3 regions of the Nitrospira sp. T9 genome follow, and region 2 is predicted to be linked to each of the others. Evidence: riboswitches for the same ligand, from Rfam matches in the RefSeq annotation. Region 2 holds a riboswitch; each other region holds the start of a gene.
The links. A riboswitch is a leader RNA that binds a small molecule or an ion and turns the genes downstream of it on or off. The one in region 2 is predicted to bind cyclic di-GMP.
Positions count from the first base shown of each region.

Region 1 (10,176 bases), on a different contig from region 2:
CCGGTGGGACAGGTCCCCCTGAAGTCCCCAATGCGGCGATCGAACTTGTCGAAATATCCATGGTACTCACACCCAACATACCGGCAAAAAATGTCGGCATCGCACCATTTGCCGCACCATCACGTCGGACAGTCGCGCGAATGGCATTCGGCCGGTTCACTGTGGGGTTGAACGTCTGCGCATTGAAATCCCATATGCCAAATTCAACATCTCCCTGCGAAAGCGATAAGTTACTGACATCTGAGGCACTGTTGGCAAATGCCGCAGCGGTCGCCTGAGCCGTTACTTGTGATTGTTCATTGCCGGTCAATGCCCGCCCCATGTCCTGTTGCTCAGCGATGGGCAAGGTAAGATAGGTCACACCCAATTGTCTCGCAGCGGCCAGCGCGGCGGCATCCGAGGCATTGTGCAATTCATTTTGTGTAAGTAAGGCATGCCCGACATCAATCGTCACGCCGGCCATGATACCCATTACGACCGCCATAAACGCCCCGTTGATAGCCGCAATGCCCCGTTGGTTCAAGAGCGGTGAGACAATAGACCATCGTTGTTTCTTCCGCATGTTTGTATCTCCATCACATTGAAGTTCTGATTGGGACATTTCTCCCTCGTCTTATTCCATCATCATGGTCACAGAGGCTTGCAGGTTAGGAGTCGAAATCGCAGGAATGAGTTTATCAATGACAAAATAATTCCAGGGGATGGTGGACACCACAGTTAACGGTTGTCCCTGTAGGCTTCCAACCCCATTGGCCACCACCGAGAGCCCGGATGGATCCACCCCTCCCGCGGTAAGAGAAGCCGTGATGGCTGCTTCGATTTCCGCCTGGCCATTGCCGGAAGCAAACAATGTCCCCTGGCGCGCTCCCACACGGGTCGCATTCACCAGGACTTCCTTAAACCACAACATGCGCCCAAAATCGATGGCCCCAAATGCAAGTGACGCAAGAATCGGTAGAATGAGGGCAAACTCTACAGCCGTCGAGCCGCGCTCGGATTGTCTTAAACTTGAAAATCGTTGACTTGGAGGTGTTTTCATAACACTTTTCCTCATCCGGCTAAATGGTTTTGAGGTATCGATCAGACCATGTCCACGCATGTTTAAATGGTGTCAGCCCTCCCCAGACATTTCTGATAGATCTCGTGTTGTGTCCCTCAAATACCATTCCACCTCCCCTTCCCCTTGAACTTCTCGAAAGATGAATGATTTCAGGTAGTGGATATTTCGAATGGTTCTTCGACAGGATGAGCATGAATGAATGAGAGAGCAGTTAGGGGAAACGCCACTAGCTCCCCAGAGCTCCTGCGATGATACCCATGGCCCCCTCGTACATATTCACGACGGCCGTTCCCATGGCGGCTTGAGCTGTCAACACCGTCATGCCGATGAGCGCTGCCATGAGACCATATTCAACCGCCGTGGCACCCTCCTCATCAACAAGAAGGTTTTTTATCCAGTGATGACAGTGATTCAGGAGAATCGTCTGCATGATGTTGTCCTCCCCTATCCCTTATCTGAATTTTCACATCTCTTCATTCATCAATACTGTACCCGCCCTTAAAAGTAGCCTTCGGCCGAAGTGCCGTTCCGGTGACCTGCCACCAGAACGGCACTGCCAGGCAATCCTGCAGAGGCGAGCCCTCTTTTAACTCGGAGCAACGGCCGTTGAAATGTTGGTGAACGTTGTACTGAGGGCAGTTCCGACCGCAGTCACAGCAGTCACAATCACCGCGGCGATCAAAGCCGCCAACAACCCATACTCAATCGCGGTGGCTCCCTCTTCATCATTCACGAAACGCATCACTTGGTTAACCATAGCGCATCTCCTTAACGGGCGAAGGTAAATACGTGCATTACGCCAGACTGCCCGGAATATTCTGACGCAGACGTTGCCCCTTGGCTCTCCGTGCCTTCGGCAACCCGGCTATCAGGGACCAACCCTGACCCGTGGTTTTGCGCCCACGCCTTACGACGTGTTCGCCGTTCTCGGGAAGGGGCACCCGACCGAATCCATGCTTCATAGTTATGCATAAATGTTCGTGGACCCAAGAAAGTTTTCCACCTCGCATTCTGTGGCTCCTCGTTTTCATGTTTCATTATCGACTTACCCAGAAAAAACTTGCCGATGTTTTTTGTTGAATATGTTTCATATTAGGTAAGGGTAGGATGGATTGCCTCCCTTTGTTGACCAAGGAGATCGAAATTGTTAAGAACAGCTTAAATTTTTGGATGGAATGCACATGAGAAAACGTATGGGGTGAGGAGTGAGACAAAAGGAAACAGGAGAAACGCGCCGTGAAACCTCAGACGGAATGTGAAGAGGGGCCGCTGACTTTTTCTTTGGTTAAGGGGATGAATGAGGATTTGGTACAAAGGAAACTTTGCCACATTATCAAGATAATGAGGGAATATACCGAAAAAGCCTTTGCCTGAAGGCTTAAAAGCCATTTGCATAAATGCCAAGTCCAATACACCATAGCCATTCCCGATGCCATTTCTGACTCCATCTCCAACTGGGTCCACCCAACTGGACCATGAGGTAGATTAGTTGAAAATTTTTACGGGTAACCGCTAGCCCTCCATACCTACTTTCTTAAGTTAAGCTCAAAAATCGGACCAACACATACACGGATGAAGACAATTCATATGAGATTCAGTGCAAACAAGTGGCAGGACTTCTGTTCATGATGAGGATTTCGAGGTCGATCAGGACAAGTTCGTTGAACCGTGCACAACAGTATAGACACTATTTTACGGCACGATCAGTACCTGCTCACAACTACATTGGCACAATTCGAATGCGAGGATATGCATAATGAGAGTGGGAAATTTTACCCTGTCTAAGCCTTTCCTATGGCCCGTCGAACGTTTTTTACGCAATACCATTTTCGTGCTGGCGGTCTTCGATCTGGCCATGATCCTTGTTCGCAATATTGGCTTCGATTGGTTTTCCTATACCCTTTTTTTTGCCTTGGGAATTTTCATGATTACCGTGGGGCTGTTCTACCGTTCAAGCGGACGTAGTGAGCGTATTTCTATGACATTGATGGCCACTGGGTTGCTTCTTCTGTTTACAATTGTGCTATCGATTTTCGGCTATTTGCTGCTCCCGCTTTGGCGAGAACCCATTGATCCGTTTCTGGTCCGGATCGATGCTTGGTTCGGGTATTCATGGCCAGACATTGTCCAATTTGCCGGTCGCCATCCATTTTTTAATGAATTGACGCGTTATGCCTATTTATCTTCTATACCGCAAATGGCATTTCTTTTTCTTATTTTAGGATTTGGAGGGAAACAAAAAGAACTCCATGTCTTCATTCTTTCAATAACCGCTTCAGGTCTGGCGACGCTTGGATTTTGGGCGCTGTTTCCAGCATTTGGCACAAGCGTGCTCTATGACATTTCCGGCACAATTGAGCAGGCGGCAAGACCGCTTGTTGGCTCGGCCTATGGTGCCGAATTATTGCGCCTAGGGGCTGAAGGGCCTAAATTCATTTCTCCAAGGGATATGGAAGGCCTGGTGGCCTTTCCCTCGTATCATACGATCATGGCCGTGTTGGCTATGTATTCAGCACGCACCACTCGCTGGTGGTTCCCCATACTGGTCGTCATCAATCTGTTCGTGTTCCCAGGAGTGCTTATCCATGGAGGGCATCACCTGATCGACGTATTCGGTGGTTTATTGACTGCCGGCTGCATCATTTACGTGGCAAGGCAGGTTGTGACTGGAAAGGAGATCCAGGCTGACGGAGTATTTGTCGACCCAGAACAAGAGATAACGTTCGTTAAAAGTTCCACAGACATGCCGGGATTACACCCGTAAGCCTAAATCCGATGACCCCGGCGGTATGGAGTTGACTCGTTTCGATAAGCATCGGGTGTGAAATGTTTTTTGATTGGCTACCGGTTCAGTACGCCATTGTTCAAAGCCCTGTGACCCGTCACCTTCTGAAAGCGGATGAATCTTGGTTTTCTCCTTTCATGCCACTTCTCCCACCGCACCGATTCTCACACCTACCTTCCGTCTTTCCGCCGCACTTGCACCGGAATCCACCCTGGAAGACAGATTGTCGGTTACCACCTTGCTAATCTGACCTATCCTTCAAAAACGTGAGACTCCGCGCCGTTGTGTGATTGCGTAGGGCGGATTAGGCTGTCTGCGGTTGTAACCCTACAGACGCATGGCGTGGGGACACGGCAGGCATGAGCCATATTTGTCGGTTTACTCTTTGCTCACCGGGCCTTCCGACGAGGTACCATTACCCCCACCCTTCCCCGGCCTCCTCGATATTTTTTTATCGGGAATCCATCGTTGAAGTTCTTCGGGTGGATTCATGCTCACTACCAGCGGGAATGACGGAAGGGACGTGAGGGTATGACCAAAGCGTGATCTGAAAATTTTCAAGGTTTCCTCGATTTAAACCGAACAACATGGAATATCGACCCTTAATCGCATTGCATGAGACCTGAATTTTTTTCTTATGATTCAAAAACCATTTCGTCATGCTCTTGAGCTTCTCCAATCCTGGCAACAACCAAACGGAGGGTTCCCCTATCATTCCGGGGAAGAGGCACGGCCGGACGCAACAGCCTGGGCCATTATCTCAATGTCCGCATATGAGTTCGATCCTGAAAGCTGTAACCGAGGAAGGGCATATTTAGCTTCACAACAGCCGGACGACGGACGCGTGAGCATTGCTCTCTCTCACCCAGAGGCATCTTGGCCAACACCACTCGCCATTTTCGCCTGGGAAAGCTTTCCCCAGTATCAAGAAGCGCAATCCCGGGCGGTCGACTATCTCATAGGGTTTACCGGCCGACATTTCCCTACCCCGGATCTTTCAATTATTGGGCACGACACCGCCATCCTGGGCTGGCCATGGATTGCCGACACCCATAGCTGGGTTGTACCGACTTCCCTCGCTCTGCTGGCCTTACAGGTGGTGGGATTGAGCACTCATCCTCGCGCCATTGCCGGGCAACAGATGCTCATCAACCGCCAACTAACAAACGGTGGATGGAATTTCGGCAGTACCACCGTGTTCAGGAGAGAGTTACATCCGCTCCCGGAGTGCTCCGCCATCGCTCTGCAAGCTCTGGCTGGCACCACCCCCATCCACGAGGTAAAACGAAGCCTTGACTATCTCTTACATGAACTCCCTCACCTCCGGACTCCCATTTCACTTGGGTGGGCCCTCCTGGGCTTGGGAGCCTGGGGGCTGAAACCCGCAAACACGGAGGGGCTGGCCAGGGCGAGTTTGCAACTGCAAGAACGGTATGGGCCCTATCCTCTTCCCTCTCTAGCCTTGCTCCTGTGCGCCGTGAAAGCCTCTCATGGTCTGCACTCGTTATTCAGATCTTTGCCCCAAGAAACGCCCGCTTCTTCTACTCGCAACTGACACTGAATAGGCAAGGAATATTTCGATGACCACCCCACCCACATACACAGAACAGCCAACGCTTTCCAGGAGGCAATTGCTGCAGGCCTGTTTGGTCGGAGGGGGATTAGCTGTTTCAGGGTTTTCTCTGCTTCATTGGTTAACGGGCCCCCGCTTGACCGCACAGACCTTCATCGGTCAAGCCAAAATGTACGAGGCTGATTTGGCAAACCTCATTCGCCAAGGGTTCCAAGAATTGGGGATCACCCCATTAGAGATCAAAGGAAAACGCATTTTGTTGAAACCGAATTTGGTTGAGCCACATCAATCGTTATCGCATATCAATACCCACCCTTTGGTCGTACGAGGAGCCGTCGAGGCGTTCCTTTCCCTGGGTGCGATGTCTGTCGTCGTGGCTGAAGGACCAGGCCATCGCCATGATACTCTTTTAGTCTTAGAGGAATCCGGCTTGGCAGATGTGCTGTACGAAGATCGCATCCCCTTTCAAGATCTGAATATAATGGAAGGGGTAGTTATGCCTAACCTGGGTGGTCAGACAAGGATGGCCTCATTGACCTTTCCTCGAATAGTCAAGGAGGTCGATTGGGTTGTCTCGCTGGCCAAGATGAAAACGCACCATTGGGCTGGTGCGACCCTGTCCATGAAAAATTTTTTTGGCGTGATGCCTGGAAATTATTATGGATGGCCGAAGAATGTGTTACACCAGGCTGGAATCCCGCAGTCCATTTTGGATATCAATGCGACGCTCAAGCCTCATTTCGCCATTGTCGACGGCATAATCGGAATGGAAGGGGATGGTCCGATAATGGGGACACCTGTCCAATCCGGAGTCCTGGTCATGGGAAGGAATCTTCCGGCCGTCGATGCTACCTGCTGCCGTATTATGGGAATTAATCCGGATAAAATCGAATACCTTCGAAAAGCCGACCAGTGGTTAGGTCCTATTCACGAATCGCTGATTGAACAACGGGGAGAATCTTGGCGAACAGTACACCGCCCTTTCGCCCTGGTCCCGGAGATCCCCGCCCACCAAGGCCTTCGTTCATCTCAGCTTTGAAAATCCAAGGATCTGTTGGCGCCTTCCTTCCGGCCTCCCATACCTCTCCCGTTACCCGACAAATTAGTGCTTTCATTCCGGCGCCTGGCCCTGAATATTCCGACCTCTCTTTCCCTCGTCCCCTCAGATCGGCATCAGAGGTCCATCCGAAAGAATATCCCCTCACTCTTTCCGTCATCTTACGATGGTCGACCGATAAACAATGTCGGGCTTGATGATCCGAGGGAACGAGCGTTGACCTTCCGCCTCACGTTTCTCACCTGCTGCCTCATGTCTTCTTCAAATGGATTCCAACCAACGGCTGGCCGGTATAGGTCAGGAACGATGCAGAGAGACTTCCTCCCCCGGAAAAGAACACCGAGGTTCGTTAGAACAGGTGACAAACCCAGATGAGACTCCAGGAGCCAACGAGAATAAAAACGACACTGGAAAAATTGGAAGTTTAGGAAGGATTATCGAGGAAGGCATTCACTTCTTGAAGACGACCATACGCCTTCCCGGCTTCTGGGCTTTGGGGATGGGTTCGTACAAGTTGTTGAAAGACTGACCGCGCCATGGGTAATTCGCGTAATTCCATATGCGAATAGGCGATTTTCAGTAGAGATGCCGGCACTTTATTGCTGGAAGGGTAAAAGGCAAATACTCGCTCAAATTCATCAATGGCTTCCTGAAACCGTCTTTCGCCGTAATAACATTCACCCAACCAATATTGGGCATTCGAGGCCAAAGGAGAGTCTGCAAACGTCCGCAAAAATGTCGAAAACCCCGTGGAAGCTTCGGCAAAGTTCCCCTGACGAAGTAGCGACATCGCCCGGTCGTATAGCACCTGAGCGTTTCGCGTATCGACATAACCGGAAGAACCCGCCTCTGATGTTCCTACCGGAGCCGGCAACGTTTTTGATAGTTGGGATGTGGGAGCATACGCGGCAACCGCCCCGGTCAAAACTGACCGAGAATTTTCCTTTGAGGATTGTGAGCCAGCCATCGCATCCGACCGAGGCGATAGTGGAGTGCGTTGAGAAAGGAAATCTCGGGTTACCCCTGCCCGCGCCGACGGTTCGAGGCTTTCGTGCATGTGAGCATTCGAGGAAAGGGGACTACCGGATTGTCCAGCCATGCGGGAAAGTTTTTGCTCGTGTTCATCCAATCGCCCCCCGAATGTGACACTGAATTTTTCTAACGTCCCTACCACCGACTGTATACTTCGCCGAACCTCTTCAAAATTCGCCTGAACTTGCTGCGCCTGGGCATCACGCTGTTGAGATTTGAGATCAAGTTGTTTGCGTAAATCCGCGAACTGCTGTTCCTGTTGGGTAACTTGTTGGCGAAGAGAAGATAGCACCTGTTGGTAATCCACTAACGAAGTCCGGAATTCGCCTAACTTACCTCCTTGCTCTGTCAGGAGTTGCTCTTCCCCTGCTAAACGATCTCGAAGTTGATGGACCAAAGGCTCGGATTGTTGAAGCTGGGTTTTGACTTCCTTCATATCTGCGTCATACCGCGCCATTTTTTTTGTTAATTCATTGACCTGGTTCTGATTGCTTTCAAGCCCTCCACGAACCTGGGAGAGGTCCGTCTCCTTTAAGGTAGCAACTTGGTCCATCACTTCGGCACGAGCATGCAGTAACTCCTGAATCTCAACCCGCTGTTTGGCAATAAGGGAATTCGCTTTCTCCAAGGCGTTATTGGCTTCACTCACGGCTTCCTGGAGTGATGTTTTGCTCTTATCCAACTGGGCAATCTTGGCGTCCAATTCCCGCTTGATTCGTACCACATCCGCCTGCTGAGCCACACACCCTGCCAAGATCATACTCAGCCCCACAATGACAATTCGAACACTCAAACGATACGAAAATGAATGAGGGCTTTGCATAATCTTCATTAATCCTCTCAGAAAGCCTAAACGGGCTATGCCCGCCAACAAACCTCTACCAATCCCGGCGGTCAGCCACATAGGGCATTGGAGTCGAAGCCACATTGATATCTAGAACAAGATGAGCGCGCCGATTCTTCTGGAAACACGGTTCGGTTGAATCCCAACAGGCCGGATTCTCCTTGCCGAATGACATCACATGAAGTCGCTCTGCGGGGACTCCCAAACTGGTGAGGTAGGTTTTGGCGCGAATGGCCCGCTTTTCACCTAAAACATGATTATAGGAAGCCGTTCCGCGATCATCGCAATGTCCTTCAATGGTAATCTCCGCATACGGATGAGCTTTTAGCCACTCCGCGTTGGCCACTAACGTCGCCTTAGCTTGTTCATTGAGTTGAAAGCTATCAAATTCAAAATGCACATCTCGCAACCCACTTTGTGCGGTCAATTGTTCAGCACGGGTTCGATTCCCCCAATAATCATTGGGAGAGTCAGAAGGCGTGATACCTGACTCGAAAGTGTAGTCCTCCCGAATCAAGGGATCTTCCGCAAGTAGGTCGGACAAAGCTCCTGTCCCTTCAGGAAAATACCCTTCCCCGATGGATGTCTCTTTGTTTAATGCTTGTTCCGGGGCTCCCGTTGAAAAATCTCCCTGTGAGGCCACCAAAGTTGGCGCACCGGTTTTTTTGCCATATTTATGAATTCCATGTGTGGACCGATGTGCACACCCGGTGGCCAGCAACATCATCAGGATCACTATTCCCCAAACATAGATTCTGCGGGTCGATGAATGAACAGTCATATTACGAACTCCTTGTTCAACAGCTACTCCGAACAAACCATGAAATACCTCTTAAAGATCGTCCACAACAATAAAAATTGCAAAAACAAGGCCAGGGAACATCCCAAATACAAGAAGAACTCCTCGTCGGAAGTCACGGTGACGGAAAACTCAACATTTCCGAACTGCCCGAAGAAAAGTGGCCACACCCATTACCTCAAATTTCATAGATCTACTGCAGAGTTAGAGATTTCGGGGCATGATCCGGCTAAGAACCATTTCTAAATTCCTCCTCACAATGCGGCACAGGACTCAGGGGAGTGTCAAATGAGGATTAAAAAAAACCAATACACCTAGGAGAGGTGGTGCAGAATTGAAGCAGCATTTACTCAACAATCGTGGCATTTCCTCAACGCTTTTGAGGGGCATCTAGCGATGAGAGGTGCCTGGAGGGGTGGGGAACATACGTAGGATCAAATCTTTTTTGAAGGAGATGTGACAGGCACTATCGCATTGAAACAGGGATGAACGAGATCCATTTTTGGGGGAACGACCTTATGAGATACAAGAAAAATACTTTCTAGAATATCGCTGGATTTTAGCTTTTTGGACGAATACAGGAGAAGTGAAACAGCATAACAACGCTTATTCATCATTCCATTCAGGGGTGGCAAAATACCAGCACTGTCCGCCACGTTCTTTAGCCCGATACATCGCCTGATCGGCAATTTCCACCAACCGATGGGGATCCGTGGAATCCTTGGGATAGACGGAAATCCCAATACTAATCTGTATAGGGATTTTTTCTTTTCCCAATCGAATGGGCGGAATAAGACATTCTAAAATTTTCAGGGCCACCTGACGAATATCCTGAATATGTTCAAGCCCTTGAAGAATTACGGTAAATTCATCCCCGCACAAACGCGCGACGGTATCGGTTGATCGCACACAAGTTGCCAACCGCTCCGCCACGATACGCAATACACGGTCTCCGGTTTGATGTCCATGATAATCATTTATAGTTTTAAAATTATCGAGATCCAAAAAGAATAATGCCAGTAAGGT
Region 1 covers NZ_JBQKUP010000032.1:281,165-291,340, reverse strand. Annotated here, with positions in the region: gene ACTRXD_RS08145 (TadG family pilus assembly protein) at 1-562, opposite strand, end outside; gene ACTRXD_RS08140 (TadE/TadG family type IV pilus assembly protein) at 614-1,039, opposite strand; gene ACTRXD_RS08135 (Flp family type IVb pilin) at 1,287-1,490, opposite strand; gene ACTRXD_RS08130 (Flp family type IVb pilin) at 1,647-1,817, opposite strand; cyclic di-GMP riboswitch class I at 1,913-1,993, opposite strand; gene ACTRXD_RS08125 (phosphatase PAP2 family protein) at 2,817-3,824, shown strand; gene ACTRXD_RS08120 (hypothetical protein) at 4,483-5,400, shown strand; gene ACTRXD_RS08115 (DUF362 domain-containing protein) at 5,426-6,457, shown strand; gene ybgF (tol-pal system protein YbgF) at 6,900-8,330, opposite strand; gene ACTRXD_RS08105 (OmpA family protein) at 8,386-9,132, opposite strand; gene ACTRXD_RS08100 (diguanylate cyclase domain-containing protein) at 9,757-10,176, opposite strand, start outside.
Region 1: it holds a riboswitch for cyclic di-GMP, as region 2 does, so the genes downstream of both, ACTRXD_RS08130 (Flp family type IVb pilin) here and ACTRXD_RS18655 (sigma-70 family RNA polymerase sigma factor) in region 2, are expected to answer to the same signal.

Region 2 (10,176 bases):
TTGGAGAATCCACTGAACGCCTCTGGTGGGAGGATGGCATTGACACGTGGGACGCTTTCCTCAAGAAACCTATCGCTCCCCGCATTTCCTCGTTTCGAAAAGCCCAATACAATGAAGATATTCTGGAAGCGCAAAAACAATGGAAGGCACAAAATTCCCGTTTCTTTACCCGCATCCTGAAAGCACGCGACCACTGGCGTCTTTATCCAAATTTTCGATCTCAGGCAGCGTTTCTGGATATTGAGACAAACGGAATTCCGTTACCCGATGGCGAGATTACGGTGGTGGGTATTTACGGAAAAGGTCGCATGACCACGTTGATTCAAGGAGAAAACTTATCGGGTGAACGCTTGCAGGCGGAATTTGCCTCATACGATCTTCTCGTGACCTTCTTTGGCTCAGGCTTTGATGTGCCATTTCTGAAGGCCAAATATCCAGACTTGACGCTTGACCATCCCCATATCGATTTGTGTTTTGCGGCCAGACGTCTCGGATTAAAAGGTGGGCTGAAGGCGATTGAAACGGAAGTAGGGTGTTATCGACCGACCTCACTGGAAGGACTGACGGGGTGGGATGCGGTCCGTCTGTGGGAAGAATCGCAACTCGGACAATCGGGCTCTAGAGAGGTGCTTATCCAATATAATGAGGCAGACTGCAAAAACCTGGAGCCTTTGGCCGATCTTATTTACAACCGTCTGGTTCAACGTCATGGACTCCCTGAATATATTGCTTCCCTATGACATCCGCGAAACGCTTTGATAAATGGACCGGCGTCGGACTGACGGATCTTGGTCTGGTTAGAAAACTGAACCAGGATGCCTTTTCACTCGATAATGCCCTACAATTGTGGGTGTTGGCAGATGGGATGGGCGGACATGCCGGGGGCGAGGTAGCCAGCCAGATTGCCGTCAAAGCCATTCCTGATGTCGTTCGAACCCAACTCTCGACTGAAACCTCACCCTCCGTTCAACCTGACAAATTAGAATCGCTGCTGGGTCAAGCTCTTGAATCCGCCAATCAACGTATTCGAAAAGCAGCGGCAGAAGACGATTCCCTGAAAGGAATGGGAACAACCATTATCGTGGTCGCCATCACGCCTTCTCCTGCAGGATACCAGGCATGCGTGGCTCATGCCGGCGACAGCCGTGCCTACCTCTTTAGGCGGGGCACGCTTTCGCTCTGGACAAAAGATCATACCCTTATGGAGGAACGGTTAGCGCTGAATCTCATTACAGCAAAACAGGTTCGCACTCATCCCCTTCGGCATGTGTTAACCAAAGCTCTTGGAATTGATCCTGAGACACGACCTACCATTCAGACCTACCCGCTTGAGCCATCGGATCTCATTCTGATGTGTTCAGATGGACTCACAAAAATGCTGACTGATCAGGAGATTCAAACTATTATCCGCCAAGAAGCTCCACAGGCCGAAGCGATATGCCGAACACTTGTGGTTACTGCCAACCGATTAGGTGGAGAAGACAATACGACTGTCGTGTTAATTGGGTTGCACTGAGGAGGGATCTGGAGAAAGTTTTCAACGGTGGGGTTTTCGAAACATGGCCGACCATCCAAAATATCCCACGGCATCTTTCATATTCGAAAACCACCGTTGGGCCAGACCCATTGACGGGTTAGTGACGTATTGAAGCGTGAGCACAATCCGCTCTTCTCCAGCCCCCAGCGGCGTAACGGCATGATGCAATTTATCGCCATTAAAAAAAATAAATGTGCCGGGGTCAGTCAGGAGGGATAACTCTTTAACCTCTCGCCCCTGTTCTTTGGTATGTAAACGACAGACCAATCGGCTGCTTGATTGATCCTGTAATCCTAATAATACCGTAAATCGATCGCCCTTATAATACGAGGTATCATAATGATACCCGATATGATCTCCAGCCTCGGTGTAAAAATACAGAGCACAGGAATGGGGATCCTCTTCTGGACACAGCATTAACGGAACTCCGGCAATCCGGCTCAAGAGGTCGATCCATCCCTGGTGGTGATAGAACGCAAGAATGGCCGGAGCCGATTGCTGCAAAAGATAAAAACTGACACTTCCCCCCTTTTTATGCCCTGGTATAAAGTTTCGATTGATTTGGGGCCGCACGCGCTCTACTTCCCGCATAAATTCCTGAACAACCGGAGTGGGGAACAAATGCTCTAAAGCCAGGAACTCACCCTGCTCCCAATAGTGACGCGTGACCTCCTCAACCTTGATGACCTGAAGTGTCTCAGTCAACAGTTGATCAATGTCGGACACCGCTGGATTGAGCATAATCACTCTCCTTCATCCCTTCAGACTTCAAACCTTCAGTCTATTTTTTTTTCAATGTCGTTATTACCCATAGCTTATCATGATAACCATCACATTCTCACCAGACTATCCAACAATACATCCGCTTGACCTCACCCTGACTGACGTTTTATGGTGCCAATTTTCATCCACGAACGCTCATGTCGTCTCACAATTTTCTCCTCTGCTCAACCACTCTGCCTGACTTGTATTTATGAACCGACTCCCCTATCGCGAATTAATTCATGGCCAGGATTATTGGATTCAAGATCAGGCCCTCCCAAACGCATTAGAGATTGCCCAACGATGTATTGCCATTCCAACCTGGACCTTGGGATCCCCCTGGCGGCCGGAACCCTGGCCCGGCATGCGGGCTCCTGGAGCTCTGACTCCCGATGAACTGTGCACCGTGGAAAGCTACGTGACCACACATTTAGGTATTCCCAACCTCACTCCCCAATCGGATAACGAGGCAGGACTTTCCGGACACAATCATATTCAGATATGTGGAGGAGCTGAGGGAGTCGCTCGCCCACATGTCGACTCTGCCAGAATTTGCGATTACGCCGCCGTCCTCTACCTCCACCCAAGCCCACCCACATCACATTGCGGCACATCCTTTTACCGATTGCATCTTCCCGGAGAACCACTAGACGGCAACTATTGTCCAAAAGATTATGAAAGTCTTAGCGAAGTACCTGGGGTATCACAGGAAATGGATCCTACCATGTTCAAAGAAATCCTAGAGGCCCCATATGCCTTCAACCGCCTAGTTGCCTATAAATCGGATCTGATCCATTCTGCAACAGGGTATTTTGGCTGGGACCATGCGTTAGCTTCAAAAAGAATGGCTGTCGTGTTTTTTTGGAAAGCCGGATCTAAATAACTCTCGATAACAGGGAAAGAGCTAACTACTCGTACATGAATGGCTATCCTGAATGTATCAAACTCATTCGAATTGAGATTAGGTTTGGGCAGGTTTCTTTTTTGGCTTTTTATGACTGGGGCCTACGTGAGGACTGCTTCCCCGATCCAGCATTTCACCGGCGGTTTTTCTGATCGTTGGAGTTAGCGTGCCTCCTCCCAACATGCGAGCGATTTCGGTTTCCCGATGAACTCCCGTGACTTCATGGACTTTCGTTAACGTACGGTCCTCTAGCGTTATTTTCTCAACCACAAACTGTGCATGAGCCTGCGAGGCAATCTGCGGAAGATGGGTGATACAACACACCTGATGAAATTGAGCCAACTGGCGCAAGCGACTTCCCATGACGATGCCGGCTTCCCCACCAATCCCACTGTCAATTTCATCGAAAATGACGACAGGCGTCTGATCATTTTCCGCAAACACGGTTTTTAAGGCCAACATAATTCGAGACAGTTCTCCACCCGATGCAATTCGGCCCAATGGCATCAGCGGTTCTCCAGGATTGGGAGCCAGTAGCATCTCAACCCGATCCATTCCTGCCAATCCAAATCGATTGTCTCCGTTGGCTATTTCAATATTAACCTGCACCTCCATTGTCGACATTTTAAGAGCCGCTAATTCCTGCTTGATCTCTTTGACCAAATTCTTCGCAACTGTTTTCCTCCGGGCCGACAAGTCTTCTGCCAAGCCCTTCATCGATTCATATCGACTGGTCACTTCGGCCTGCAAATACCCCACCTGCTCTTCTCCATTTTGGAGTTGCGCTAAATCTTGCTCCAGGGTCTTGGTAAGTTCAATTAAATCTTCGATCGGCTTTCCATATTTCTTTTTCAGCCGCTGAAGACCGGCCAACCGACTATCAATCAGATCCATTCTCTCCGGATCATACTCGATCCCAGTCCTGTAATCCCGAAGGTTATCGGTCACTTCCCGCAACGACATATTCGCTACTTCCAACAACGGGACCCACGATTCACCTTGCGCATCAATTTTTGCAAGCTCTTGTACCCACTCAGTCACCTCACCCAGATGATCCAGAACCGATCGCTCGCCTTCATGTAAGGCCGTAAAGGCTTGATTCGATAATTCTCCTAATCGACCGCTATGTTTCAACCGATGATATTCCTGGCTGAGAGTCTCTTCTTCTCCAGACTGCAACTGCATTTTGACCAGCTCATCATATTGATATTGAAGGATATCCTGCCTATTGGTTTGATCCCGTAACCTGACCACATATTCATCCAAAGCCGCCTTTTTCTCGACCCATTCTCGGTGCATCTCCTGATAGGATCCGACGACATCTTCAAGATTCCCAAACGCATCCAGCAATTTGAGCTGGGTCTTAGGGGAGAGCAATGATTGCTGATCATGTTGACCATGGATATCTACCAACTGAGGACCGATGTCTTGAATCGTTTGAAGAGGGGCGAGTTGCCCATTGAGGAAATTGCGATTCCTTCCCGACCGGGATAACATCCGACGAACGATAATGTCCTGTTGGTCGGGCAGGAGGTATCCATCCCCTTGCAACCTGCTCGAAAGAGGATGGGTCGGTGGGATGACAAAACAGGCTTCTAGCAGAGCTTCCTCGGCACCAAACCGAATATGCTCCGCAGAGGCTCGTCCCCCGGTGATTAACACCAGAGCATCAATGAGAAGAGATTTTCCAGCCCCGGTCTCCCCCGTCAAGACAAGAAACCCAGGGGAAAATTCCAAATGGAGTCGATCGATGAGGGCAAAGTTGGAAATACGCAGCTCGGTCAGCATAACACCGAGTCATCGGTCCCGCTGATCAGGCAGGGGAAGTGGATTGAGCCAGGAGCGAGTCAATGACTTGTTTGAATTGTTGCTTCGGTCTTGCACCAACAATTTTTTCGACAACTTGGCCACCCTTGAAGAAGAGAATACTTGGGATACTCATGATTTGATATTTTCCCGCAACTTCTGGAGCATCATCGGTGTTGAGCTTCATGACTTTGAGTTTGCCTTGATATTCCTGTGCAAGCTCATCGACGATTGGGGCCACCATTTGACAGGGTCCACACCAAACTGCCCAGAAATCCACCATCACCACCTCTGAAGCTTTCAGTACTTCCCCATCCCAATTCGTTGCATCGGCTTTGGCCACTAATTCAGACACTGACTGCCTCCTTGGATAAATACGACAAAATGTCCAGATTGTCTTGGCATCCTAAAACCGCTCTTGTCGGACTGTCAACTCACTCATATACGATTAACTGACTCAGTAGCATTGCACCCTGTGTGATCTGTTTGACCTCCTCACTCCCAGGCAAGGCAGGGATAGCATTCACCACTGCCATTCATCCGGGGTACCGGTCCACCATGAATCAGGGTTCAATTCACGCCAACGGGTTTGTTGTGCCCATAATTCATCCGTCCGCGTCCGGCTCAACCGATTGGCCATTGCTGCGGTCACATCAAATTGTTGACGAATGCCTTCATGAATGAGTTCTTGGGCCATACGAGGCATGACATTTGGCGGATCAATGAGATCGAGAATATCCCGTGCGGTCAAATTCAGCGCTAATTGCTCCACTTTCACATAATCCTCCTGCATGGCTAATGATCCTAAATAGCCATCAATTGCCTCATAGACATAGGCCAAATACACGTATGCTTCAACCGAGGGATTGCGGTCAATATTTTCCTGGCAAGCCCCTACTGCTCGACGGTAATCTCCGGCCATCAAATACACTTTAGCGTGCGCAAGAGGTTGAATAGGCAGGACAGGTACCTGATCTGACTGAGCCCAACCATTGGAAAGCGGTAACGTACCCAGAAGAATTACTCCCACTCCGAGACATATCATTTCCCTTACTCGTTCGCTCACCGACGAAATGCTCATGTTCCCCTCCATCACTAAAATCGCGCAACAGACATCATTCTCGATAGATTCTCTGTTCTTTCTCCATACTTTTCGACGATTCACTTAACCCATTTTTAAGATTGTCAGATTTTTGATCAGTACGAGAATCTCGAAATCACCCTGTTTTCAATCACTATTAAATTATAAAACGTGTGGCCTAATCTTTGATGTCCCGAACCACGACACAATGGTAGGTAACGGCCACTTGTTACTTATGAAAACACAAAAAGTCTAACACCAAACCCTTCCCTACAACACAAGACTCCTAAAAACACATTCCATTGACCAGTCTAAAACGTCAATGGCATGTACTTTGCGGAAGACCGTGTCCAAGAAGAATTTTATTGAACCTGACTCCTCAATATCTAAACATAAAATTAATGCGTAAAAATTTTAAACCCACAAAGATTTAAAGGGATAAAATGAAACGAAACCAAACATTGTTGTCATGTATCCTCATCATCGGCGTAGAAACCTTGTCCATATGCTTACTCCCCGTCTCACCAACACCCGTAAATTCGGCCGATACGGCATCGGTTCTTTCGTATTCTTCGCCTGTATCACCATTGCATCTAAAAGTAATCCATGGGCAGGAATCCAGCCACAGCGACGACATTTTAGCCGCCCTAACCATCTATCTGGAAGCCGGTGGGGAAAGTTTTGCTGGAAAGTTAGCTGTCGCGGCCGTCATTCGGAACCGAATGGCTCTCAAATACCACAGCGACGGCACGGTCAAGGGCACGGTTCTTCGTGCCAAACAGTTTGAACCATGGATTGGACGTAATCCAGAAGAAGTAGATTTTGATCAAACAAATCGAATCATGCAAGATAGTTTGTTAGCCTGGAAGGTTGTACAAGACGGGCGGAAGGTGGTGGATGGGGCGGTACTGTTTTATAATCCCCAACTGGTCAAAACTCCCCGGTGGGCTCAGTTCAACCGTAAAGTGGCAAAAATTGGCGGACACGAATTTTTCAATAAGCAAACCATTTAATTAGTCGCGGACAACGGGCGTTTTTCGTAAATTCCTGGGTCGAGGCGCGCTGCCCCCTCCATCCTCAATACGTTTTAACTCTATGCGTAGATGTCGAATGGCACCGGAATGTACCCGACAGACGCCAGACTCGGTCAGACCCATTTGCCGACCAATTTCTTTCATCGTCAATCCGGCATGATAATACGATTGAAGCACCTCTTGCTGGCGTGCCGATAATGTCTGGAGCGCCGCTGACAATGCCGCTTTCATTTCTGCATCCGCACAGGCCACAAAAGGGTCCAGATGGTTGACGTCCGGCAAAACATCACGGAGGGTGCATTCATCTTCTCCCTGCCCAACCGGCTCATCCAGACTAATTAAACGAGGATCACACCCGCCCACTCCTTCTATTTCCTCAATAGGTACGCCCAACAGCGTTGCCAATTCCTGTGCAGTCGGTGGCACCCCATTTTTCTGAAGATGCTCTTCAACTATTTGTCGTACTTGATCTCGGCGAGATCGAACAGACCGAGGAACCCAATCCATTGACCGAATTTCATCTAACATCATGCCACGAATACGATATTCGGCAAATGTGCGAAATTTAATATCCCGTGTTGGATCATAGCGCTTCAACGCCGACAACAAGCCCATAGCCCCTGCGCTCGTCAAATCCTCGACATCCAAGGAAAAGGGATTCCTGAACGCCATAATTCCAGCCATCCGACGAATGGTCGGGAGAAACTCTAATAAAATCCGAGTAACATGCTCCTGATCGAGCTGGCCCTGTGCCTCCGTATGTTCTGCTTGGTCAGGACTACCCGAACCGGGGTGAGACGAGTTGAGTTCTTTGATACCAACTGCTGTCTTTGTAAAATGTTGTGCGTCTTCGTCCATATTTTGGCCTTTCCAGGGTGACCAAAAAAAAGCGCCTAATTCCAGAGAATGGGCGCATGAACGAACGCATGGACCTACCAACACAGTTCGGTAACCAGACGAACCCTGAAACAACAACGTTCTCAGGGTTTCTTGGCTTTGCGCCCTACCCTCACGGATAGTTTGCCCTTGTCACCTGTTGAATTCGTTATTCGATAATTACAACCTCTTGTAAGTGGTGGGTTTTTGAGATTTCCCCGATTAACTGTCTGTCTTGGGTCTTCGGATTCTCCCCTACTCTTCGACCTCTATCTCTATTGAAATGTTATCGGATCCGAGTCAAGGGGAATTAAGAAAATCCCTTGCGTGTTTATGAGAAAATTTAACAAATTCATACATTGCACAGCATCAAAAACCAATACGAATACGGATCAGGAACAGATGGTCAAATCTCAATCACACATTCCTTCCAGTGCCCTTCATGACAATCGTGGATCCTTCATTTTAGCCTCAAAAAAAGATTAATTCCGATGATCAAAAACATGACTGTGGCAATCCAACTGCCAATGATCGGTAATACCGCTCCATTGCGTCCTAAAACAATGCCTACTGAATGCGCCGCCCAGAAAAAAAACCCAATTGCCAGAGTTTGCCCAAGCCCTTTAGCTATTCCAACCTCACGCACACCACTTCCGCGGAGACTCACCGAGATCCCTAACAGGATCATCACCAGAGGAACGAGAGAATATGCAATTCGAGACCAATAATCAGTTAAAAAACGATGAGGACTATGACCATCTTCTATTAACCTTTGAATATAGTCATGCAATTGATACAAGGACATATGTTCTGGAGACTGAGCCAGCCAATTCTGAAAATCATCAGGCGTGAGAGAGAGAGGCAACGTCTGCCGTGGTATAACATTCACTTGCAGGCGTTCTTTAGCCGGAAATGTTCGCTCAATCGCATGCTCCATTATCCATTCCTCAGCGACAAAAGTTGCCCATTCTCCTTCAAGAATGCTTTTGAGACTGAAGCCATCATCAAGTGTGTATTGGTGAATACCATTCAAACGAAACCCATCTTCTGTCACCGAATCAATTCGCATAAGGTGATTGCGTCCCACCCGAAGCCATAAACGTTCCGGAGTAAGTAAGAGGGGTTCTGGTTTATTTTGGATTAAAACAGATTGAATAAATTCAGCTTTAATATTGGCCAAAGGAATCAACACGGCCGTCAAACTCAAACCCACGACACTCACAAACCCGCCAAAGACAAAAAAGGGAATGGCAATTTGATAAAAACTTAATCCGCAACTGCGCATCGCCGTGATTTCACGAGTCCGATTAAGCCCACAAACCGTCAAAATTGATGCCATTAGAGCCGCTAGCGGGGCTAAGAGAAAAGCAATTTCGGGAATTCGATAGACAAAAAAGCTTAAAATAACGCTTAGGTCTGCATCATATTTCAAAAACTTTCTCAATTTTTCAAAAAAATCCACGACAAGATAAATCGTCAGCACGGTAACAAGACACATTACGAAGACGCGACTAAATTTCCCAAATACATACCAAGAAATTTTTTTCATGATCTAACTTGTTTGAAAGAACTCTGGATCATTGTTTTCCTGCTTGAAATAGAAGGAACCCTGTAAAGAAGGCCAGGATAATGTTAGGCATCCACGCACCGAAAAACGGAGAGATCACCAACGTCGTCACAAGAAACTCTCCCAATACATTTAATAAATAAAATCCGATAACCACGAGAACCCCAATCGCAAACCCTCCAGCTTTCCCGGACCGCTTCGACACAATCCCCACCGGGACGCCCAATAACCCCAACACAAAGGTGGCGACCGGAAAGGCGGTGTCTTTATGAAACTCTACCAATCGACGAAGGGCTCCTGCGTCCGTTCCACCTGATTCCTCCAATTGCTGAGTGAGGTTTTGGTAGGTTTTCCGTTTTGTCTTATCTTTCACGGAGGTAAAAGGCGAAGAAAGCCACAAATCATAGGTATCAAAGATAACCCGATGAAAACTATTGGAATCTTTGGGAATTTGATGAATGGCACCCTTAAACAATCGAATGCCAAACTGCTGACGTTCGCTTTGTTTCAACATGTGAAAATTCTCCGCCACAATTATCAAGGGTTGCTCCGGATTGCGTTGGTCCGAAATAAAGATTCCCTTATCGCCAGAAGCATTCCCCGAGTGTG
Region 2 covers NZ_JBQKUP010000041.1:413,577-423,752, reverse strand. Annotated here, with positions in the region: gene ACTRXD_RS18695 (ribonuclease H-like domain-containing protein) at 1-740, shown strand, start outside; gene ACTRXD_RS18690 (PP2C family protein-serine/threonine phosphatase) at 737-1,516, shown strand; gene ACTRXD_RS18685 (2OG-Fe(II) oxygenase) at 1,538-2,278, opposite strand; gene ACTRXD_RS18680 (DUF6445 family protein) at 2,511-3,182, shown strand; gene recN (DNA repair protein RecN) at 3,261-4,991, opposite strand; gene trxA (thioredoxin) at 5,017-5,364, opposite strand; gene ACTRXD_RS18665 (hypothetical protein) at 5,533-6,090, opposite strand; gene ACTRXD_RS18660 (cell wall hydrolase) at 6,534-7,103, shown strand; gene ACTRXD_RS18655 (sigma-70 family RNA polymerase sigma factor) at 7,104-7,982, opposite strand; cyclic di-GMP riboswitch class I at 8,069-8,159, opposite strand; gene lptG (LPS export ABC transporter permease LptG) at 8,461-9,549, opposite strand; gene ACTRXD_RS18645 (LptF/LptG family permease) at 9,578-10,176, opposite strand, start outside.

Region 3 (10,176 bases), on a different contig from region 2:
CGTCACGGGCGTCCAATTCCGCCTCCAGGGCGCCAACCTCGGCCCCGAAGATCCGAGCAGTCCCTACAGCACCAGCTGGAATACCACCACCGTGCCCAATGGCGCGTATACCCTCACGGCCATCGCTCGCGATGCTGCGGGCAATACGACCACCGCTGCCCCCCGCACGGTCATTGTGAGTAATTCCAGCACGCCGCCAACCTCACCCCAAAATCACGATCTGAATGGGGACGGCAAAGCCGACCTCGTCTGGCGAAACACAAAAACCGGCGACGTAGCCGGATGGCTGCTCAATGGTACAAACATCGCAGCCACGGGCTTTCTGGGTCAGTTGTCCAGGGAATGGGCCCTGAGTGGAGTGGGTGATCTGAATAGGGACGGCAAAGCCGACCTTGTCTGGCGCAATAGCGTCAACGGCGCAGTAGCCATCTGGCTGATGGACGGCTTGACCATCAATTCCACGGGCTTTCTCCGCACTGTCCCCACGAATTGGGACATTCAAGCCATCAAGGATATGGATGGTGATGGCAAAGCCGACCTCCTCTGGCGCAACACCACTGATGGCAACACCGCCATATGGCTCATGAATGGGACGGCGATTGCTTCGACAGGATTTCCGGCAGGTGTCTCGTTAGGGTGGCAGATTGCCGGAGTGGGAGATGTGAATGGGGATGGTAAAGCCGATGTCATTTGGCGTCATGACACCAGCAGCACAGTGGCCATCTGGCTGATGAACGGCTTGACCATCACTTCCACCGGATTTCCAGGGAGCGCCCCGACGGTTTGGGGAATTCAAGCCATTGGAGATGCCAATGGCGATGGCAAAGCCGACCTCGTCTGGCGTAACACTACAGACGGCAATACCGCCATATGGCTCATGAATGGAACGGCGATAGCCTCTTCCGGCTTTCCTGGGACAGTGTCGGTGGCATGGCAGATGTCGGGAGCAAACGATGTGGATGGTGACGGAAAAGCCGATATCATTTGGCGCAACCGCAGCAATGGAGGAGTGGCAGTTTGGCTGATGAACGGTTTGGCCATCACATCCACCGGCTTTCCCGGAGCCACTTCCACAGACTGGGAAATTCAGTAGCACTAATATTACAAACACAAGAATGGTAACGACATAAGACCTCGGGCACAACCTGATGAATGGATGTCTGAAAATTTGCCATCCGGAGGACGAGGCGAGACCTTAACCTCAGCTGACCCGTCAATCAAAATGTAAAGGCAACTGCCATACGGACAAACCATCATGTTAGGCCCTCATACAACCAACAAACGGAAAGTCTCTTCCATTTTATGAAACACGACATGGAAAACTGGAAACTAATCCTCCCTCAACCGTGTCATTCATTCCAGCCTTTAGCAGAAAGCGATCAGCAAGGCATGCCTATTTCTTTGATAGGATGCCAGGATGCAAATATTGATGTGAATGTATTTCCTCGTTTTGCCAATAGAGATACCTGATGGCAACCAGAAAGTATGAAGGAGAAATCCTCTCCCTGGGCGATTCCACATTTCGCTATTAGTCGAAAGGAAAAATGAGGTCATTTCTTTCCAAATAGAGATCACACCACATTCACAGACCAGAATCCTACTTAGCATTTGTCGTGTTCTTGTTCCCAATGCTCGCATTCTTATCATCAAATTTTCATGCCAAAGAGATACAAAAAGCTCAGTAACGAGTTCATTTCTTTGCATCAATCACGTTTTCCTGCCGTTGGTTTATAGATTTTTCTTTCATAAGTTTTTTGAACATCCATATCGCTGCTATCCCTAAAGTTTTTCTTTACAGACCCGATATAGTTCGGCAGACCGTTTGGAGGTCTGAGGTACAAACCAGAGCAACAGACGGCAAAAGAAAGTCCGCCAATTCATGAAATCCTCTTCCCGAAACGGCACACCTATTGTGAAGTAGGGTCGCAAAGCCAGGAGTCAGGTCCCCACGCCTGATCGTCCGGCTACCAAAGGAAGCATCATTGGCAGGGGGAGGAGAGGATGAGGACTTCGGTCCGAATACCACAAGGAGTCGACTATGGTCCCCCCTATGATCCCCTGGAATTTCGCCAACAGAACGGTTGCAGGTCTTGCATTCCTGTTCATCGGATTATTCGCCAGCCCCGCATTCTCAGCATCTTCAGTCCAACTAAGCTGGGACGCAAGTCCGGAACCGGATTTAAAGGGATACAATGTGTACATGGGAACATCCCAGGGGACCTATAACACCACAAAAAATATCGGACTCAACCCTTCATATGTGTTCCAGAACTTGTCGCAGGGAATCACCTATTATTTTACAGTCACGGCATATGATCAGACGAACAACGAAAGTCTACCCTCGGAAGAGGTGAGTGTGAAAATTCCCGATATCATCATGCCGACAACACCTGGAAATCTCACATTGACTTCAACATCAGGCACCCAAGTGGTCTTTTCATGGACAGCTTCAACCGACAATGTCGGCGTAACCGGATATGATGTGGCCCGGAACAATGTGGCCATCGGGCAATCTACCACCAATGCCTTTGTGGATAAAACAATCAGTCCGGGCATGACTTACCTCTATACCGTCAAAGCCCGGGATGCCGGCGGGAATGTATCCGCATCGTCTAGTCCACTTTCCGTATCGATCCCACTCGTCCCACCACAAGATATGATCTCGCCGTCCGTGCCCCAAAATCTCACGTTGACTTCAATATCAGGCACCCAAGTGGCCTTTTCATGGACAGCCTCAACCGATAATGTCGGCGTGACCGGATATGATGTGGCCCGAAATAATGTAGTCATCGGGCAACCCACCACCAATGCCTTTGTGGATAAAACGATCAGTCCGGGCAATTCCTATTACTATACCGTGAAGGCGCGGGATGCCAACGGCAATGGATCCGCATGGTCGCCCCCCCTGCAGCTCACTACTCCCCAAGTAATGGCTCAACTGGAGGTGTTCGTCAGCGGGAGTGGATCCGTCCTTTCGACTCCTGGCGGAATTAATTGCCCAAGACGAAAGTGCTCAACCAACTACCCAAATCAAACCGTGGTGACCTTGACCCCTAACCCAAGAAATGGTTGGACATTTTCGGGATGGTCCGGCAGCTGTACCGGGACTGCGACATGTTCATTAACATTAACGGGAAACAGGACCGTTCAGGCTAATTTCACAAAGGGTTCTAGGGTCAGCTCTGGTAAAGACTTTAGAAATGTGAAAAGACAAAGACGAACGAGATAACTCACACGCTTCTCCATTCCCTGGATGGCGTGCATGAGTAAAAATTATCCGAGATATTTGGGGGTGACACGAAACAAGACTGTTGACCGTAGCCGAGGAGCATTCCGGGGAATTCAAAATTGAGGTGTCCGACCCGGAATGCCAGAAGGGACTTTAACCGGGGTTAAGAACCGAATGTCTCTGCACCGATGGTAGGCAATAATTTAGTTAGACATCCAAACGGCCACCGCACACTGAATGTCGCTCAAAAAAATTACTCCCCTCACTTGAAAAAACCCGGCAATCCCCCATTAGTATTTTTATTCCTGCCCCGCCCCCCACGCGGCACACCCACTCCAACAAATTCCTTTCGTCCAAGACAGATTCCAATTGTCTAAATTAGGCAATTCCGAATGCGACCCCGACCTTTTCCTTGCTGCCAGATGGTATCTGAGGCTATTCTAAATTTGGAACCGGCCGGACTATTTGTTATCACTTATAAAATGACTTCAAAAATTTTTCTTGAGAGATTGTCGTAAGCATTCTATCGTGGTTTACCGTTTCCACTATGGGAGAGAGAGATGTGACGGCTTTACGTTAATTTCCTCAACCCCGCGGCACCCATCATTTTATTGTTCCGGCCTGATTTAGATTTTCGGTCGCCATATGGAAACTTCAATAGCAATTACGATGACAGGCCATTAAGCTTGGGATAAAATTTGACGAGCGAAGTCCCCGGTCGATGCGCCCTTCAAAACACCAACAGGAGGTCAATGAAACAGGATGGCTAAACTGATCGAGCAACCCACAAGAATTAAACCTGCAGGGAATAAACCCAAACTCATCGATGAATTTATCGGACGGGTCAATTCCGGCACAGATCAGATCAGCATTGCGCGGATGAACAGTCCTTCCGGATGGGAAGAGCCCGGCCAGACGCCGGAGTTCGATGAATATACCCTGGTCCTGTCAGGTCAATTGCGGGTGGAAACGAAAGAAGGGGTGATTGAGGTAAATGCCGGTCAGGCGGTCATCGCCTATCGCAATGAATGGGTGCGATACAGCACCCCGGGCCCGGAGGGAGCTGAGTATATCGCGGTGTGTACCCAGGCCTTTTCCCCGGAGACCGTGCATCGCGATTTGGATTGAAACAGGTTTCCATGAAAGCACCCAACAGAGAGCCAGTCCTAACCGCCGGCTAATAATCCGTCCACGGGCGTGGCAATTGGAGATATCCAAAAGAGGCTAAAGATGTTAGTGCAATGCTTATCGGTTGTTATGACGATGGCCTCCTCCAAACCTGAACCCAAACCCTATTGCAGGAGGCCCATATCCCCAATATCCGGGACTATGGCCGTAATAGCGTGAATATCCCCATGGAGAATTGAGGTAAAAGCCCTTAGGTGGCAACCGGGCATAGCCAGAGTGAGAACCATAGGAGTACGCGTAGGGGAAAACATAAGGCGGCCGATACCGGGAATTCTGCTTAGAGGTCTGAACTTGGCTCAGGGCTAACGCTTCCTGACGATCCACTTTCTCTTTGAGCTGGTTGACTATCCCCTCCTGGGCCTTCAATTGTTTTGCCAAGGTATCGATCTTTTCTTGCTGAAGCTCCATCAACGTGGTCACGCATCGGGCTTGAGCATCTCCAGAATATCCGGAACATTCCCAGGGAACATTGGTGGCTTCTGCAAAGGCATGAGGATTGCTCATAGTCACACCTACCCCTACTCCAGAGATTAGCAGGCATATGATCCAACGGATTAACCGGAAGGACTTTGGCGGGAACTGCATCATAAACGTATTCATATCCCCCTCCAATTGAAGGCATGCCGTATTTTATCATGGCTTCACGTAGCCCTACAAACGAGAGACCTTCACACTGATGAACTGAAGCGCAATGAAGTCACGAAAGATCCATTGACACCCTGTTCAGGAATTCGTAGCCTTCACCTGGTTCCCCTTGCACAGAGGTTTTCATGGTTTAAGACCAGGGCACACAAATAGGTTCTTCCGCAGAAAGCCAGTGATTTTACATGGGACGCACAACCACCATCCTAGGGAAGGAGCCTACCCGCTGCGGATGGGTAGGCACCAAACCACACTTCATTCCCTATCATGATGAAGAATGGGGAATCCCTGTCCACGAAGACCACCGCCACTTTGAAATGCTGACATTGGAAGGAGCACAGGCCGGCTTATCCTGGTCTACGATTCTCCTTCGTCGTGAAGGGTATCGTCGCGCCTTTGCCGGATTCGATCCCGAAAAGGTCGCACGCTTCGATTCCAGAAAAAAAGCGGCGCTTCTTCAAGATACAGGGATCATTCGGAATCGTCTTAAAATTGAATCGGCCATCACAAACGCCAAAGCGTTTCTCACAATTCAGGAAGCGTTCGGATCTTTTGATCAGTACATCTGGGACTTTGTGGGAGGGGCCCCAATCATCAATTACTGGAATGAAATGGCACAAGTTCCAGCCACCACTTCTCAGAGCGAGGCCCTCTCAAAAGATCTCAAGAAGCGAGGGTTTAAATTTGTGGGGAGTACCGTGATCTACGCACACATGCAAGCGGCCGGATTGGTCAATGACCATACCACGGATTGCTTTCGACATCCCTCAAACCATTCCGCGCAGACCACTTTTCAAGAAACAAGCCATTCCCGAACAGCAGCCCCCTCCACCATCAGGATCAAACGAGTATACGACGCCCCTGCCCCGGATGACGGATGTCGGATTCTCATTGATCGGCTGTGGCCACGTGGACTTTCAAAAGAAGCGGCTTGCGTCAATCTGTGGCAAAAAGATCTTGCCCCGTCAACAAGACTGCGTAGCTGGTTCAGGCATGACCCGGCCCGATGGCAAGAATTTCAGACACGGTATTTCACCGAGCTTGATCAGAATATCAATGCCGTTGAGGACCTTTGGCAACGAGCCCGATATAGTCCGGTGACTATTCTTTTTGGGGCCAAGAACGAGAAATACAATCATGCGGTCGCCCTGAAAGTCTATCTCGCTCATCATTTTAGATGAGGGGACTGTATCCTTCCATGCCTTTTGGATCAATCCACATGAAAGCGGTTCTTCAGGAGGATCTCACAGGATGCGGAATCGCCTGTGTGGCCGGTTTAGCGAATGTCTCTTACCAACAATTCAAATCGTGGCAATGACATGGGGCATAACGTCGGCGATACGCGTTTCTGGTCCAATACGGCCTTCGTTCAAATATTGTTAAACCATTATGGAATTCAACCCCTGCCGGGAGAATCCCCTTTCGATCCTGGCAGGCTCTGCTGCTACTCGCCCTTTTCGCCACGAAATGGCACCACAAAAACAATCAGGCCTTTTGGCAGAGGGTGATTTATTGGAAGAACCCACCCGGACCAGTGATGTTGATCTCTCAATTCACTCTTCGTAAACACGTCCGTACCGATTTCGGAAGGATCAAACCCAGAGGGCTTAGCACCGTTCACGACTCCTGTTTTAAGGAACTTCCATAAGAAAATTTTTTGAAGTTAACCTTCTTAAATTGAAAGCATTTTCCTTGCGAATAATAAAAAAAATCGTTACTATTTCGCATTATTTTAAATTATTCTTCATTCCCATTCATCCTGCCTTATTTTTATCATGTCGAGAGATGGCACAAGTTCGATCCCAATGTTCACGGGAAGGAGCATCATGATCGAGGATTTGCCAATGGAACGGCAAATTCAACATTCTACTCAAAAGTCGGCTTGATAGAACAATCATTTTTCTCAGGTGCGCATTCGGCATTTCCTTAAGTCATCATTAACCAAAGGTCGAAGGATATTGGTGTTCATCTTTTGACCAAAACGAGTCCTGCGTGAGGACTCCACATTATGGCCATGTGGTGCGCCGGAGCATGAACCGTTTCGTCCAATTTCTGTGCCATAGACTACCTCCACCGATAAAATTCGGAGGGTTCAGGCTGCCATCAGATCCAGCTCCGGCAGTCCGGATAACGCGATCCCCTGAAATCAATTTCCCCCGTGCATCGAATCTTCCCGGGCTTCCTGTTATGACTCATTCATTGTATGGACCAATGGAAAAAGCGAGTCGATAACATGTCATTCAAATCTCTGACCATGGGGGTTCCCATCCTAACAGCCGAACAGCCACAGCCAAACCTTCAGAGGGCTCTCATTGTGGGGTTGGCACTGGGGATCTTTGTGGTGGATTGCCTGACCCCTCTTGGGATCGGTATGGGCAGTCTGTACATTCTGGTTGTCGTGGCCACTTTCCCCCTCAATCATCCCTGGACCACAAAAATCGCGATAATCGGCGCAATATTTTTTATTTTTCTCGGCTATTGGGGCTCTATTTCAAAGCTAGGATATGAAACAGCGGTTATTAATCGCTCCCTATCGACTCTTTGCGTTTTGGTAACTGGATATATGACCTTAAAAAATATCGCTTCCCGACAGGACCTTCAGACGGTCAAGGAAGATCTCGAAGTCAAATATGGCTTGCAGACCAAGGAACTCAAAGAGCAAAACCAAACGATGTCTGTTCTCCTCGAGGATTTGAAGCTGACCAAAAATGATTTGGAAGACAGGGAGCATCGGCTACGCGTGTTTGTTGATGCCTTTCCAAGTGGCATGTTGATTGTTAACCATCTCGGAAACGTGGTCTTGGCCAACAAATTAATTGAAACTCTCTTTGGGTATTCACAACATGAATTAATCGGACAATCCATCGACACTCTCGTTCCCAAAAGATTTCAGCAGGATCATGCCCGACATCGCGTGGCATTTCTGGAAAACCCAAGCACCCGGGCCATGGGAGCCGGACGGGATCTCTTTGCCCGACGTAAAGACGGAAGTGAATTTCCCGTAGAAATCGGCCTGAACCCCATCAGCACGCCGGACGGCTTCATGGTGCTCAGTTCAGTCGTAGACATTTCAGCCAGAAAACAACACGAAGCTGAGCTCAAACGCTTAAATCAACGACTAGCCAACCAGAATCAGGAACTGGAAGCCTATAACTATGCCGTTTCCCACGATTTACGAACACCCTTGAGAGCGATTCATAATTATGCGGATTTTCTGCTGGAAGACTTGTCTACAAAGGTTTCCTCCGAACAAAGCGAGTACTTGACCGGCATTACCACCGCCGTATACGAGGCGGAAGAGCTCGTCTCCGATCTCCTTGAACTCTCCCGGTTAAATATCAAAGATTTTGTTCCGCAGATCTGTCACGTCGGGAACATCATTGCCAAAACGCTTTTCCTGCTGAATTTCGATAAAGACGTGGAAATCCATCAACCAGCTGAATGGCCAACTGTCCTTGGCCATGAACACCTTCTGAAACAGATTTTCCAGAACCTCCTCGCCAATGGAGTCAAATTCAACCACTCCTCCCCAAAAGTTCTGAACATGAATTGGAGGTTGGAACCTCATGGCGTGATCACCTTCACCGTCGAGGACAATGGCATTGGGATCTCTGAACCCTATCAGGATAAAATTTTCCAGGTTTTTGAACGATTGCATACGAACAGGGAATATGAGGGAACCGGGATCGGCTTGGCCATTGTCAAAAATGCGGTGAGCAGGCTTGGCGGAGAAATCCGCGTGAAGTCCGAATTGGGCAAAGGCAGCATTTTTTCATTTACGGTACCGATTGGAGAAAATTATGATGATGCATGAAACCAGGAATTTAACGATTTTAATGGCGGAAGATAATCCCCACGATGTCCTGGCCACCAAACGTGCCTGGGAACAATTCGGCTTTGGGAATCATCTGCATATCGTGTCAGATGGCGAAGAATGTCTGGAATACCTGTTTCATCAAGGAAAATATCTGGAATCGAACATCTTTCCTGATCCTGACCTCATCCTTCTGGACCTTAAACTTCCAAAGCTGGATGGCCATCAGGTTCTCAGAACGATTCGGGCGAACGATCAGTTCCGGTTTTTACCGGTCATCATTCTCACGAATTCAACCCTCGAGACCGACCGGAACAAAGGATATGAATACGGATGTACGGCGTTCCTCAAAAAACCGGTCGGGTACGCCAACTTCGCCAACCTCTTAAAATCTCTACGGACGTTCTGGAGTTGCGTGGAACCCTATGCCAAGCCATTAACAGCTTAAACGAACGGGTAACCCATGTCCCTAGTCCAGGATTCCGGATTATCAGCACTCCTCATCGAAGACAATTTCCATGAGCGAATCGCGATCCGCCGTTCCCTTAAGAAGGATGTTCACACCCTTCTTGAATGTGAAAGTGCGGAGGAAGCCATTCGCCATATGGAACACTCTCCTTCGGAATTTGACATCATCATCGCCGACTTCAAGCTCCCAGGCATGGATGGCCTCACGCTGTTTCGCACCCTGCGTCAGATGAAATGCGTATCGCCGTTTATTCTCTTAACAGGCAATGGATCCGAACAGATTGCCATTGAAGCCTTCAAAGCCGGAGTGAATGACTATTTGGTCAAAGCGTCCGAGAGCGACTACTTGGATTTATTGCCGGCGCTCGTGACGGAAGTCATCCAGCATCATCGCTTGAAAATTAAAAATGAATTACTCGAATTGTCGCTCAAAGAAGCTCAGGAACGGTTTCACCAATTCATGGAGCACTATCAGGGGATTTTTTGGCTAACCGACTTTCAAGAACCAAGAAGATTATTGTATATCAGCCCGACCTATGAAAGGATTTGGGACCGCCCGGCTCTTCAGCTCGCCGGAAACCCCTTGGATTGGCTTGAAGCCCTTCATCCTAAAGATCAGGACCGTATCAGGAACGCCTATCTGAAGTTGAATAGCACCGGAGGCTATAACGAGATTTATCGAATCATTAAAACAGACGGGTCGACTCGCTGGATCCATGAACGCGGGTTCATCTTTCATCATCAGGAGGGGCATCCATATCGGATCACCCGGCTGGCAGAAGATATTACCGACCGCACCACGATGTCAGAAGCCCTTCAGGCGAGCGAGGAACGC
Region 3 covers NZ_JBQKUP010000037.1:151,694-161,869, reverse strand. Annotated here, with positions in the region: gene ACTRXD_RS13585 (Ig-like domain-containing protein) at 1-1,093, shown strand, start outside; cyclic di-GMP riboswitch class I at 1,891-1,972, shown strand; gene ACTRXD_RS13580 (fibronectin type III domain-containing protein) at 2,039-3,229, shown strand; gene ACTRXD_RS13575 (cupin domain-containing protein) at 3,992-4,357, shown strand; gene ACTRXD_RS13570 (hypothetical protein) at 4,475-4,921, opposite strand; partial or broken gene ACTRXD_RS13565 (DNA-3-methyladenine glycosylase I) at 5,245-5,823, shown strand; gene ACTRXD_RS13560 (DUF488 domain-containing protein) at 5,893-6,240, shown strand; gene ACTRXD_RS13555 (sensor histidine kinase) at 7,293-8,873, shown strand; gene ACTRXD_RS13550 (response regulator) at 8,860-9,321, shown strand; gene ACTRXD_RS13545 (PAS domain S-box protein) at 9,337-10,176, shown strand, end outside.
Region 3: it holds a riboswitch for cyclic di-GMP, as region 2 does, so the genes downstream of both, ACTRXD_RS13580 (fibronectin type III domain-containing protein) here and ACTRXD_RS18655 (sigma-70 family RNA polymerase sigma factor) in region 2, are expected to answer to the same signal.